DNA from 4 places in the Variovorax restrictus genome. Region 3 is predicted to be linked to each of the others. Evidence: predicted binding sites of a transcription regulator. Region 3 holds the regulator's gene; each other region holds the start of a gene.
The links. The regulator FNR, encoded in region 3, switches genes on or off when oxygen is low (the NO sensors DNR and NnrR bind a similar motif). The targets are predictions, from matches to a motif close to TTGATNNNNATCAA.
Positions count from the first base shown of each region.

Region 1: a site for FNR is predicted at 1,622-1,635, ahead of ACSFA0_RS08430 (universal stress protein). Genes of this name have one in related genera too.
Region 2: a site for FNR is predicted at 1,786-1,799, ahead of ACSFA0_RS07045 (OmpW/AlkL family protein). Genes of this name have one in related genera too.
Region 4: a site for FNR is predicted at 1,830-1,843, ahead of ACSFA0_RS18270 (universal stress protein). Genes of this name have one in related genera too.

Region 1 is NZ_JBPJZH010000001.1:1,778,917-1,782,104, reverse strand. It holds gene ACSFA0_RS08435 (phenylacetate--CoA ligase family protein) at 1-668, opposite strand, end outside; gene ACSFA0_RS08430 (universal stress protein) at 704-1,546, opposite strand; gene ACSFA0_RS08425 (DUF6622 family protein) at 1,824-2,348, shown strand; gene ACSFA0_RS08420 (2TM domain-containing protein) at 2,366-2,659, shown strand; gene ACSFA0_RS08415 (alpha/beta hydrolase family protein) at 2,653-3,188, shown strand, end outside.
Region 2 is NZ_JBPJZH010000001.1:1,503,675-1,506,862, forward strand. It holds gene ACSFA0_RS07040 (GMP reductase) at 1-843, opposite strand, end outside; gene ACSFA0_RS07045 (OmpW/AlkL family protein) at 1,053-1,706, opposite strand; gene azu (azurin) at 1,937-2,389, shown strand; gene ACSFA0_RS07055 (UvrD-helicase domain-containing protein) at 2,434-3,188, shown strand, end outside.
Region 3 is NZ_JBPJZH010000001.1:2,981,257-2,984,444, forward strand. It holds gene hemN (oxygen-independent coproporphyrinogen III oxidase) at 1-559, opposite strand, end outside; gene fnr (fumarate/nitrate reduction transcriptional regulator Fnr) at 788-1,504, shown strand; gene ACSFA0_RS14090 (hypothetical protein) at 1,485-1,736, opposite strand; gene ACSFA0_RS14095 (FixH family protein) at 1,747-2,037, opposite strand; gene ccoG (cytochrome c oxidase accessory protein CcoG) at 2,056-3,188, opposite strand, start outside.
Region 4 is NZ_JBPJZH010000002.1:773,572-776,759, reverse strand. It holds gene ACSFA0_RS18285 (cupredoxin domain-containing protein) at 1-470, shown strand, start outside; gene ACSFA0_RS18280 (DUF411 domain-containing protein) at 497-961, shown strand; gene ACSFA0_RS18275 (copper-binding protein) at 985-1,284, shown strand; gene ACSFA0_RS18270 (universal stress protein) at 1,292-1,744, opposite strand; gene ACSFA0_RS18265 (acetate/propionate family kinase) at 1,893-3,161, opposite strand; gene ACSFA0_RS18260 (bifunctional enoyl-CoA hydratase/phosphate acetyltransferase) at 3,188-3,188, opposite strand, start outside.

The DNA.
Region 1 (3,188 bases), 1.2 Mb from region 3:
GCGATCACGGTCGGTGCCATGGCATCGATCTCGGCCGCGAGCGCCGCGATGGGCTGCAGGAAGGAGATGCCGTGCAACCGGGGCGCCAGGTACGGGTTGAGCCGGCGCAGGCGTTCGATCGAGACGGTGCTGGCGAAGTGCCCGTCGATGGCGCCGACGAACGCGATGCGCTGGGTCAGCCCCAGGGGATCGACCCAGGCCCGCATCGGATCGAGGACCGGTCGCCGCAGGGCCTCCAGCGCGTCGTTGACGGCCATGGCGAACGGGTCCTGCACGAAGATGCCCGGCGCGCCGCTGCTGCCGGAACTCTCCCAGACGATGTACCGCCCGCCGAAGGCTTCGCCAATGCGTGAGCGGTCCGCCATGAAGGCGCGCAGCGCGTCCAGCGTGAGCGCCGGGTCCGTCACCCATTGGTCGAAGCGCTGCATCAGGTCGGCCTTGCGCATCACCGGCAGGTCGGCCAGCCGCAGCGCCGACGCCGGGCGCCCGCCGAGCACCTTCCGATAGAGCGGCGAGTGGCGTGCCGCATGCGCCAGCAGATCGGCCAGGCGCTGCCGGGCGCGCTGCGCGACGGCGTCCGCACCGCCCAGGGGCGCCATCGCCACATCGGCGGCGACGCTGCCGTTCCACCAGGCCTGCGCAAGGCCGGTCGAGAAAGCGTCGGGCATGGCAGGGGGCCCCGGGGCGATCGGGGCCGACATGTTCAATGCCCCAGCAGGAGTGGCACGGTCATCTCTGCGAGGAGTTGCCGCGTCACGCCGCCCAGCGCGCGCTCCCGCAGGCGCCCATGGCCGTAGGCGCCCACCACGAGCAAGTCGGCGCCGTGGTCGGACACCCGCGACAGCAGTGCATCGGCCAGACCGCTCTCGACCACGTCCGACTCGGCGGTGGCCCGCACGCCGTGCCGGTGCAGGAAAGCCAGAACCTCGGGGATCTGCCAATCGGGCGGAGCCGCCATGTCGCCCGGGTGGCGCAGGGAGACCAGGGTGACCCGTGCGGCACGGCGCAGCACGGGAACGGCCGCGCCCAGCGCGACCGCCGCTGCGCGCGAGCCGTCCCACCCCACCAGCACCTGGCGGGGCAAGCCGCTCACCGTGCCGACGCCAGGCAGCACCAGCACCGGACGGCCCAGCGCCAGCAGAACCGGGTCGACCAGCCGGTGTGCCGTGATGTCCCGAGGCTCGCCGACGCCGTCCTGGCCCAGCACCACCAGGTCGCTGGTGCGCCCATGCCGCACCAGCGCCTGGACCGTGGGCTCGTCGCTCAGTCGCACCTCGCAGGACAGGGGACCGTCGCCAGCGATGCTGTCGTGGAAGGCGCGGGCAATGGCGTCCGAACGGCGCTTGAGGTGGCCCGCCGATGCGGCCACGGAATCGTCCGCGCTGCCGTCGATCTCATCGGCGGGGATCACCCCGTCGTACAGGCCCGTCGGCACGAGCCCGACGAGATGGCTTCCGAAGGCCCGGGCCCAGCCCGCCGCCAGCGTTGCGCGCGTGGCGCTGCGCGGGGAGCGGTCCAGGTGGACAAGCATGGTGGGGTAGTTCATGAACGCCCTTGCGGTGCCGCGCCCTGGGGCGGACGCGTGACAGCACCGATCTTGCGGGCGCAGGGCGCCCTTCCCTTGACGCAGATCAAGGGCGTGGCACAGGCGCGGTGCGCCCCAGGCCAGCGCGGTCCGTGCGGTTCACCCCTGCCGCCGACATCCTGCACCGCCAGTGCGCATTTCGTCGCATCGCGCTGTCGCGGTCTTCGCGGCCCGGGCACAGTCGCGTCCGTTGCCACCTCCTCTACCTTTTCATCCACCCCTGCGTCCAGGAGCCCTCATGCTGACCCAGATCCTCGCCGGCACACCCCGCTGGGTGTTCGCCCTCTTCGCCCTGCTGCTGTGGCTGGGAGGCCGCCAGTTGCTGTCGCATCGCCTGAGTCTCCTGCGCGCCACCGCGATGCCCCTCGCCATGACCGCCCTGTCGATCTACGGGGTGCTGTCGGTCTTCAGCCACCAGCCGATCGCCGGGCTCGGCTGGGCCGCGGCCGCGCTGGTGGCCGGCTTCATCGTGCAGCAGCGGCCGCTGCCGGACAGCACCCGTTACAACGCCGCCACGCGCCGCTTCCACGTGGGCGGCAGCGCCGTGCCGCTGGTGTTGATGATGGGCATCTTCTTCACCAAGTACGCGGTGGGCGTGCAGCTGACGATGCACCCTGCGATGGCGGACGACCTGACCTTCGCCCTCTGCCTGGGCGTGCTGTACGGTGCGTTCAGCGGCATCTTCATGGCGCGCGGCCTGCGGCTGTGGAAGCTGGCGTTGCGGCGCGACGCCGCCCTCGTCACCCCCACCCAGTGCGCCTGAAACCACCGAAATCCTCCATGCAACAACACACCGACATTCAACTCGACCGACTGGCACGCCGCCGCGCCAGGGCGAAGCTGGGCTTCTTCTTCCACGCGAGCGTCTATGTCGCGGTGAACTTCGGGCTGATCGCGCTGTCGCTCTACAACAGCCGGGCCTGGGCGATCTTCCCGCTGCTCGGCTGGGGCATCGGCCTGCTCTTCCATGGGCTCTCGGTCTGGGTGTTCGCGCCCGGCAGCGACCTGATGGAACGCATGGTGCGGCGCGAACGCGCGAAGCTCCCAGCGAGCAGCCGGGGGGAGCCGTGGTAGCCGCGGGCCTGCGGCGGCTGCTGGCCGCCGCGGCGCTCGGCCTCGCGAGCGCCGCAGTGGTCGCCGCCACCGGCCTCACGACGCTGGCCGCGCCGCCCGAGAGCGGCCCGATCACTGTCTTCTATCCCACGGCCGCGCCCACCGCACGGCTGCAGCGCGGGCCCTTCGTCGTCGAGGCGGCACTCGACGCGGCACCGCAGCGCGGCAATGGCCGGCTCGTCGTGATGTCGCATGGCTCTGGTGGCTCGCCCTGGCCGCAGGCCGACCTGGCCATCGCGCTGGTGCAAGCCGGCTTCACCGTGGCGATGCCCGAGCACGCCGGCGACAACCATCGCGACATGAGCGCCGTCGGGCCGCGCTCCTGGCAACATCGTCCGCGCGAGGTGTCGCAGGCCATCGATGCGATGGCCGCCGATGCGCGCTTCGCGCCCCTGCTCGACTTCCAGCGCGTGGGCCACTACGGCATGTCTGCCGGCGGCCTCACCGCGCTGACGCTGGCCGGCGCGCAATGGTCGCCGTCCCGGCTCGC
Region 2 (3,188 bases), 1.5 Mb from region 3:
GGCCAGCTTGCCCTTGATCGGCTCGAGAATGCGCTTGCCTTCGACGTGCTTGTACTCGCCCTTGTTGAAGTCGCTGGCCGAGCCGTAGTACTCCTTGAAGAGCACGCCGTCGACCTCGACCGTCTTGCCGGGCGATTCCTCATGGCCGGCGAAGAGTGAGCCGATCATCACCATCGACGCGCCGAATCGGATGCTCTTGGCGATGTCGCCGTGGTCGCGGATGCCGCCGTCGGCAATGATCGGCTTGGTCGCCACGCGCGCACACCACTTGAGCGCGCTCAACTGCCAGCCACCCGTGCCGAAGCCGGTCTTGAGCTTGGTGATGCATACCTTGCCCGGGCCGATGCCGACCTTGGTCGCGTCGGCGCCCCAGTTCTCCAGGTCGATGACGGCTTCGGGCGTGCCCACGTTGCCCGCGATCACGAAGCTCTTCGGCAATTTGTCCTTGAGGTAGCCGATCATGGCCTTCACCGTGTCGGCATGGCCGTGCGCGATGTCGATCGTGATGTATTCCGGCACGAGGCCGGCCGCGGCCAATTGGTCGACCGTGTCGTAGTCCGCCTGCTTCACGCCCAGCGAGATCGAGGCGAAGGTGCCCTTGGCGTGCATGTGCTTGACGAACTTGACGTTGTCGAGGTCGAAGCGATGCATCACATAGAAATAGCCGTGCTGCGCCAGCCAGAGGCTGATGCGCTCGTCGACCACCGTCTTCATGTTGGCCGGCACGACCGGGAGCCGGAAGCTGCGGCCGCCGAGCGTGACGCTGGCGTCGCATTCCGAGCGGCTTTCCACGCGGCATTTGCGCGGCAGCAGGAGGATGTTGTCGTAATCGAAGATCTGCATGAGAAACCAAGCTCCTGTGAAGGTGCACCGTCGGAACGATTTCCGGCGGCGTTGGGCGCTTGGTCCCGGCCCGGTCGATTCAGCGTCTTGCAGACGAAAAAAAACCGGGCGACAAGAAACTTGGGCCCGGTGACCGATTCTAGGCAGGTGCCGGCTCGCGTGCGAGGTTCCTTTTGTATAGACCTTATTCGCGAACCGGCTGTGCTCGATCAGAAGCGGTAGCCGATGCCCACGCCGATCAGCAGCGGGTCGACCTTGACCGTCGACAGCTTCGTGCCGTTCATGCTGACGTCGGTGCGAATCTGCACCTTCTTCACGTCGAAGTTCAGGAACACGTTCTTGGCGACCTTGATGTCGAAACCGGCGCCCACGGCCAGGCCGAAGCTGTTGTGGTCGAGGCCGAGTCGGCCGACGGTCGGCACGTTCAGGTTGACCGAGCTGATGCGCGTGTAGTTGAAACCGGCACCGACGTAGGGGCGGAAGGTGCCTTCCGGGATGAAGTGATACTGCAGGGTCAGCGTCGGCGGCAGGTGCTTGAAAGTGCCGATGTCCACCGGGCCGCCGAGCGCACTCTGCTCGACCGTCACGCGCTGCTTTTGCGGCACCGTCAGCACCAACTCTGCGGCGATGTTCGGCGTGAAGAAGTAGGTGATGTCGAGCTCGGGGATCGTCTTGTTGTTGATCGTGATTGCATCCTTGGGCACGGCGAGGGCGCCGATGGCATCCGACTTGTCGGCCGGATCGAGGTGCACGGCGCGCAGGCGCACCAGCCAGTTGCCTTGGGCTTCCTGCGCCAGCGCAGGAACGGCGCACAGCGTGCCGAGCAGGGTGGCGACAAGGGCGCGGGCGAGATTCTTCTTCATGGTCTTGGGACTCCAGTAGTGACCGACACGAGGGGTCGGATGCCGAGGCCCAGTGTCCGCAGGGGCAAGGTTTGCTTCCTTGATCCACGGCAACGTTTTCGGCGGGGTGTTTCAAAGCCGCAACGTCACGCGTGCGCCTTGACGCCGGTCAGTGTTGCGGGGGACGATGCCGTCACACTGTCCGCACCGCAGCGCTTTTGCGCGGCTTCACCGTCCTGGAGACTGTTCTCATGTTTCGTCATCGTTACGCCGCCCTCGCCGTCCTGGCCTTCGCCTCGTCCTCCGTCTTCGCCGCCGACTGCACCGTCGAGATCGAAGGCAACGACGCCATGCAGTTCAACAAGCCCGTCATCGAAGTGAGCAAGGCGTGCAAGGACTTCACCGTCAAGCTGAAACACAGCGGCAAGCTGCCGAAGCAGGCCATGGGCCACAACTGGGTGCTGACCAAGACCGCCGACGTGCAGGCCGTGGCCACCGACGGCATCGCCGCCGGTCTTCCGCAGAACTATGTGAAGGCCGGTGACGCACGCGTCGTGGCGCACACCAAGGTCCTCGGCGGTGGCGAAAGCGACAGCGTGACCTTCGCCGTGGCCAAGCTCGGCGCGGCCGACAGCTACACCTACTTCTGCTCCTTCCCCGGCCACTCGGCGATCATGAAGGGCACGCTGAAGCTGGTGAAATAAGCGGCACGGGCACCGCGCGGACCCCGGCTTCCTACAATGCCGGGATGTCTCTTTTCGGCTCGCACGACGCCTCCGCCGGCGCCCCCTCCTTTCCAGCGGCCGCCTCGCCCCTGCTCGCCAACCTCAACCCCGAGCAGCTCGCGGCGGTCACGCTGCCTGCGGGCAACGCGCTGATCCTCGCCGGAGCCGGGTCGGGCAAGACGCGGGTGCTCACCACCCGCATCGCCTGGCTGATGCAGACGGGCCAGGTGTCGCCCGGCGGCATCCTGGCCGTGACCTTCACCAACAAGGCGGCGAAGGAGATGATGACGCGGCTGACCTCGATGCTGCCCGTCAATGTGCGGGGCATGTGGATCGGCACCTTCCATGGCCTGTGCAACCGCTTCCTGCGCGCGCACTGGAAGCTGGCCAACCTGCCGTCCACCTTCCAGATCCTCGACACGCAGGACCAGCTCTCGGCCATCAAGCGGCTGATGAAGCAGTTCAACGTCGACGACGAACGCTTTCCCGCCAAGCAGACGCAATGGTTCATCGCCGGCGCCAAGGAAGACGGCCTGCGCCCGCGCGACGTCGAGGTGCGCAGCGAAGACGACCGCAAGAAGGTCGAGATCTACCAGCTCTACGAAGAGCAGTGCCAGCGCGAAGGCGTGGTCGACTTCGGCGAGCTGATGCTGCGCAGCTACGAGCTGTTGCGCGACAACGACCCGGTCCGCGAGCACTACCAGCGGCGCTTTCGCCACATCCTGATCGACGAGTTCCAGGACACCAACCGCCTGCAGTACGCGTGGATCAAGATGCT
Region 3 (3,188 bases):
GCTGGATGCGGTGCACCGCCTTCTGCACGGCGGGGTCGAAGTCCTGCACGCCGAAGCTCAGGCGGTTGAAGCCCATCGCCGCCAGCGTCTCGAGCCGGCTCGCGTCGATGGTGCGCGGATCGATCTCGATTGAATACTCGCCGTCGGGCGCCAGCACGAAGGCGCTGCGCAGGATGTCCATCAGCCGCGCGAGGCTGGCGTCGTCGAGGAAGGTTGGCGTGCCGCCGCCCAGATGCAGCTGGCTCACCAGCGCGCCGCGCCCGAGCTGCGCCACCTGCAGGTCGACCTCGCGCGCCAGGTAGCGCAGGTACTCGTCGGCGCGCTCGTGGTGCTTGGTGACGATCTTGTTGCAGGCGCAGAAGTAGCACAGCGAGTCGCAGAACGGCACGTGCACATAGAGCGACAGCGGCAGCGCACGGGCGCTGGTGCCCGTGCGGCGCTGGCGCAGCGCCTGCGCGTAGTCGTCGCAGCCGAAAGCCTCGACGAAGCGGTCCGCCGTCGGGTACGAGGTGTAGCGCGGGCCGGCGACGTCGAAGCGCTTCAGGGTCGCCGGCGTCATCACGGGTGCAGCAGAGGCGGCAACCCGCTGCAGACGGGTCGGTGCGGCGGATTCGGTCAGGAGGGTGGATGGCATGGTGGTTGGAGCGCTCAGGGCTCGTCGACTGTGCCGCCAACCGGGCCCGTCTTCATTGACGCCCGTCAAGCCTGCGCACCCACCGCTCGCGAACAATGCCCTCAAACCACCGAAGCGTCGGCAGCGCACTCCCCGCCTGCCCCGCCCGCACCCATGACCCCCGAAACCATCAAAGTCGCCTGTTCCAACTGCAACCTGCGCGAGTTGTGCATGCCGATCGGCCTGCAGCCCGCCGACCTGAAGCGCATCGACGAGATCGTTGCCACGCGCCGCAAGGTGAAGCGGCGCGAAACGCTGTTCCACAACGGCGAGCGCTTCACCTCGCTCTACGCCATCCGCACCGGCGTCTTCAAGACCCGCGTGACATCGGAAGACGGCCGCGACCAGGTCACCGGCTTCCAGATGGCCGGGGAGATCATCGGCCTGGACGGCATCGTGAACGACCACCACACCTGCGACGCGGTCGCGCTCGAAGACGCCGAGGTCTGCGTCATGCCCTTCGACCGCATCGAGGAGCTGTCGCGCGAGGTGACGGCTCTGCAGCGGCATGTGCACCAGATCATGAGCCGCGAGATCGTGCGTGAGCACGGCGTGATGCTGCTGCTGGGCAGCATGCGCGCCGAAGAGCGCCTGGCCGCATTCCTGCTGAACCTGGTGCAGCGCCTGCATGCGCGCGGCTTCTCGCAGTCGGAGCTGGTGCTGCGCATGACCCGCGAAGAGATCGGCAGCTACCTCGGGCTCAAGCTCGAGACGGTGAGCCGGACGCTGTCGAAGTTCGTCGAAGACGGCATCGTCGCAGTGCAGCAGCGCCACGTGCGCATCGTCGACGCCGACAAACTGCGCCGGCTGGTCAACGCTCCGGCGTGTTGACCTCGCGCCGCGACATCGCGAGCAGCGCGGTCAGCGCGCTCGAGCCCATCGCCAAGATCCAGAAGACGAAGAAGCTCGCGGTGTAGAGCCCCTGGCGCGACAGCGGCAGCGGCTCGCCGCGCCAGTGCACGTCGCTCGGGTCGACCATGGCGAACACCAGCATCTCGACGACGCTGGCCAGAAGGAACGACGGCCAGAGAATCCAGGCCAGACGGCGAATGCGGCGTTTCATCGCGTTCGGCTCACCGCTTGGGGAGCGGTACGTCTTCGCTCGGCGTGGCCGCATGGTTGCGGCCGGTCTGCGCGGGCATCAGCTTCTTGTCGGCCAGCGTCTTGTTGATCTCGAGGCCCTGGCGGTAGTAGTCGGCCGCGATGACCGGGTCCGGTGTGCGGATGGCCAGCCACAGCGTGGCGAAGCCGGCCACCACGACGATGGCCGGGCCGGCGATCACCATCCACACGTACGGGAACTTCCACCACGGCTCGGCCGCGTCGTCCGTGCCGTCGGGCGTCTTCGATGCAAGGGCATTCATGGGTTGTCTCCTGGGGGTTCAGCGCGGAACGAGAAAGATGGCTTTCTCCGACACATGGGCGCCGCCGTCGGCGGCCCGCACGTCGAAGTAGACCGGGTGCGAGCCCACGGGCGCGGCACCGTAGGGCAGCTGCAGTCGCACGGCGACCCAGCGTGACTCCGCGGGCTGCACCTCGACCGTGTCGCCGGCCACCACCGAGAGACCATCGAGGCCGCTGGTGGTGATCTGGTAGCGCTGCGGTCGCTCGGTCGCGTTCATGACCTGCAGGCGATAGACGTTCTCCAGCATGCCGCCCTCGACGATGCGGGCGAGCGAGGCGCGGTCGCGCACCACGTCGACCTTCAGTGGCGTGCGCGTCACCAGGCTCGCGAGCAGGCCGATGCACAGTGCGGCGAGCACGCTGCCGTAGATGAGCACGCGCGGACGGAACACCCGCGCGAGCACCTGGCGTGCCGACCAGCCCGCGGCCAGGCCGTTCTGCGTGGCATAGCGGATCAGCCCGGGCGGGTAGTCCATCTTGTCCATCACCGTGTTGCACGCGTCCACGCACAGGCCGCAGCCGATGCATTCGTACTGCAGCCCATCGCGGATGTCGATGCCGGTCGGGCACACCTGCACGCACAGCGTGCAGTCGATGCAGTCGCCCAGACCGTTGCGCTCATGCTGCTTGCCGCGCGCGCCGCGCGGGTCGCCACGCGCCGCGTCGTAGCTGACGATGAGCGTGTCGCGGTCGAACATCGCGCCCTGGAAACGCGCGTACGGGCACATGTACTTGCAGACCTGCTCGCGCATGAAGCCCGCGTTGCCGTAGGTCGCGAAGCCGTAGAAGAAGGCCCAGAAGACCTCCCACGAGCCCATCTGCGTCTGCAGGAAGGCCATGCCCAGCTCACGGATGGGCGTGAAATAGCCGACGAAGGTGAAGCCGGTCCACATCGCGATGCCCAGCCACACGATGTGCTTGAAGGTCTTCTTGACGCCCCGTTCCATCGTCAGCGAGCCCTTGTCGAGCCGCATGCGCGCGCTGCGGGCGCCTTCGATCTTCTCCTCGACCCACATGAAGATCTCGGTGTAGACCGTCTGCGGGCAGGCGTAGCCGCACCACAGGCGGCCCGCCATCGCGGTGAAGAGAAAGAGCGAGAGGGCCGAGACGA
Region 4 (3,188 bases), on a different contig from region 3:
CGAGTGCCCTGCTCGCCGCGCCGGCCTTCGTCCTGGCGCATGAAGCGCACACGCCCCGTGCCGCGCAGGCCGCGCTGCCCGCGGAACAGCAGGCCTGGGGCATTGCCGGCGAAGCCCGGGCCGTGCGCCGCACCATCGACATCGCCATGACCGACGACATGCGCTTCACGCCATCGGTGATCGACGTGCGCGAAGGCGAGACCGTCCGCCTGCGCCTGCGCAACCGCGGCAAGGAGCTGCACGAGCTGGTGCTCGGCACTCGCGCGACCATCGACGAGCATGCCGAACAGATGAAGAAGCACCCGACCATTGAGCATGACGACCCGTGGATGGCGCATGTGAAGGCCGGCCGAACGGGCGAGCTGGTGTGGCACTTCAACCGCCCCGGCGACTTCGATTTCGCCTGCCTGGTCGGCGACCACTACGAACTCGGCATGGCCGGGCGCGTGCGTGTGCTGCCCGCCCGATGAACCCGCTGAATTTCAAGGAGTCCCTCATGAACAGACGCACGCTTCTGCGCCACACGCCCTTCGCCCTGCTCGCCGTCGGCACGCTGCTGACGTCCGGCGCCCATGCGGCCGCACCGATGGTCGACATCTGGAAAGACCCCAACTGCGGCTGTTGCCTCGACTGGGTCAAGCACCTCAATGCCAACGGCTTCGCCACGCGCGTGCACGACAAAGGCAATGCCGCGGCGCGCCAACGTCTGGGCATCCCCGCGAAGTTCGGCTCCTGCCATACCGCCCAGGTCGACGGCTACGCCATCGAGGGTCATGTGCCGGCAGCCGATCTGCGACGACTGCTCAAGGAACGTCCCCGCGCCGTGGGTCTCGCCGTTCCCGGCATGCCGATCGGCTCGCCGGGCATGGACGGTGCGGTGTACGGCGACCGGCGGGACCCCTACGACGTGCTGCTGGTGCTGGCCGGTGGCGGCTCGCGTGTCTTCAGCAGCCACCGTTGAACCCACGGACGAAAGGAGCCGTCATGACGCGACGTTTCATCACGCCCCTGGCCCTCGGCCTGGCCACCCTGTCCCTCGCCGCTTTCGCCCAGGCGCCGCTGCCTCTGGTTGACGGCGAGGTGCGCAAGGTCGACATCGCGCAGCAGAAGATCACGCTGCGCCACGCCGAGATTCCGAACATCGAGATGAGCCCGATGACGATGGTGTTCCGCGTGAAGGAGCCCGCCCTGCTCACGCAGGTTCAGGCCGGCGACAAGGTGCGGTTCACCGCCGACAAGCTCGACGGCACGCTCACGGTGATCACGATCGAACCCGTGCGCTGACCGATGCTCAGTCGCGCTGCGCGCGCACCAGCATCACGGGCACCGGCGCCAGGCGCGCGACCTGCTCGGCGTCGCTGCCGAGCAGCAGGCGGTCGACCCCGCGCCGGCCATGCGTGCCGAGCACGATCAGGTCGGCGCCGGAGGTCGCCGCATGCTCGACGATGCGCTCGGACACCCGGTCGCCACAGCATTCCACCAGCACGGTCTCCACTGCGACCGGCGTGCCGGCCAGCCCGGCCTTGGCGGTGTCGAGCAGCGCCTGGCCGGCCGCGAGGAAGCGCGGGCGGATGTCCTGGAGGTAGACCGCCGGTCGCTCGAAGCCGTTGACGTGCGCAGCGTCGTCGACGATGTGCAGCAGCACCAGCGATGCGCCGCAGAGCTGCGCCAACTGCGCAGCTTCGGTCAGCGCGCGCTGCGAGGTCGTGCTGCCATCGATGGGGACCAGGATCTTTCGGTACATGACGGAGGGACTCGATCGGCCGGGGTGCGGCGGTGGATGAAGGGGGGATCGGCCCCCACTCTAGGTGCGGCGCCTCGGCGGGCGCTTGATGGCGATCAAGTCCGCCCGACGGCCCGGATGAACACCGCGTCGCGGCGAATCGTCGGCATCAGTCGACCGAGCCGTCGGCGCTGGCGCGGAACAGCAGCGCCGCGGCATCGCGCGCGGCGATCCACTCCTCGTTGGTCGGCTCCACCGCCACGCCCACGCGGCTGTCGGCGGCAGAGATCCAGGGGGCATGGCGCGCGTTGGCCGCATCGTCCAGCACCAGGCCGAGGTAGCCCAGCGCGGCGCAGACGCGCTCGCGGATCGGCGTGCTGTGCTCGCCCACGCCGGCCGTGAAGACCAGCAGGTCCAGCCCGCCGAGCACCGCCACCAGCGCGCCGATCTCGCGCACGATGCGGCGAACGTAAAGCGCCAGCGCGGCACGCACGCGCTCGCCGACCTCGTCTTCCCGGTCCTCCGCGGCCAGCAGCACACGCGGCTCCGACGAAACGCCCGACACGCCCAGCAGGCCTGACGCGTGGTACAGCAGATGCCCGACCTGCGCCACGGTGAGCTGCTCGACCTCCATCAGGTAGAGCACGACGCCCGGGTCCAGCGCGCCGGTGCGCGTGCCCATCATCACGCCGTCGAGCGCGGAGAAGCCCATCGTCGTGGCGACGCTGCGCAGGCCCTGCATGGCGCACAGGCTCGCGCCGCTGCCCAGGTGCGCGACGATCGTGCGGCCACGCGCGCGCTCGCCATGCCGCTCGGGCAAGGCCACCGACAGGTACTCGTACGACAGGCCATGGAAGCCGTAGCGGCGCAGTCCCCGCTCCCATGCGGCGTAGGGCAGCGGCAGCATCCGCTCGACGGCGGGCAAGGTGTGGTGGAAGGACGTATCGAAGCAGGCGACCTGCGGAAGGGCCGGCTGCGACGCCAGCAGCGCGGCCATGGCCTCCAGCGCGAACGGCTGGTGCAGCGGCGCCAGGGGAACGAAGGCCCGCAGGTCGGCCAGCACCGTGGCGTCGATGCGCACCGGGGCCGCGTACTTGCTGCCGCCATGCACCACGCGGTGCGCCACCGCCGCCAGCGGGCGGCCGGCCAGCCGGGCGGTCACGCGATCGCGGATGTGCGCCAGCGCCGCGTGGTACGGCTGCTGCGCGTCGAGGGCGACCGGCCCCGGCGCGACGCCGGTTTCACCATAGGTCGGCGCCGGACCGCCGATGTCCTGCACCTTGCCGTTCCAGGCCGGCACGCGCGGCAGCGGCGACGCGCCGGCATCGAACAGCGCGAACTTGATGCTCGATGAGCCGCAGTTGAGCACCAGGACCAGGCGGCTCGTCGGCGTCGAGGCATCCGGTGCATGCGGCGAATCGGGACGTGGAAGGTTCATGGTGCTTCTGCGTGGGCATTGCGCATT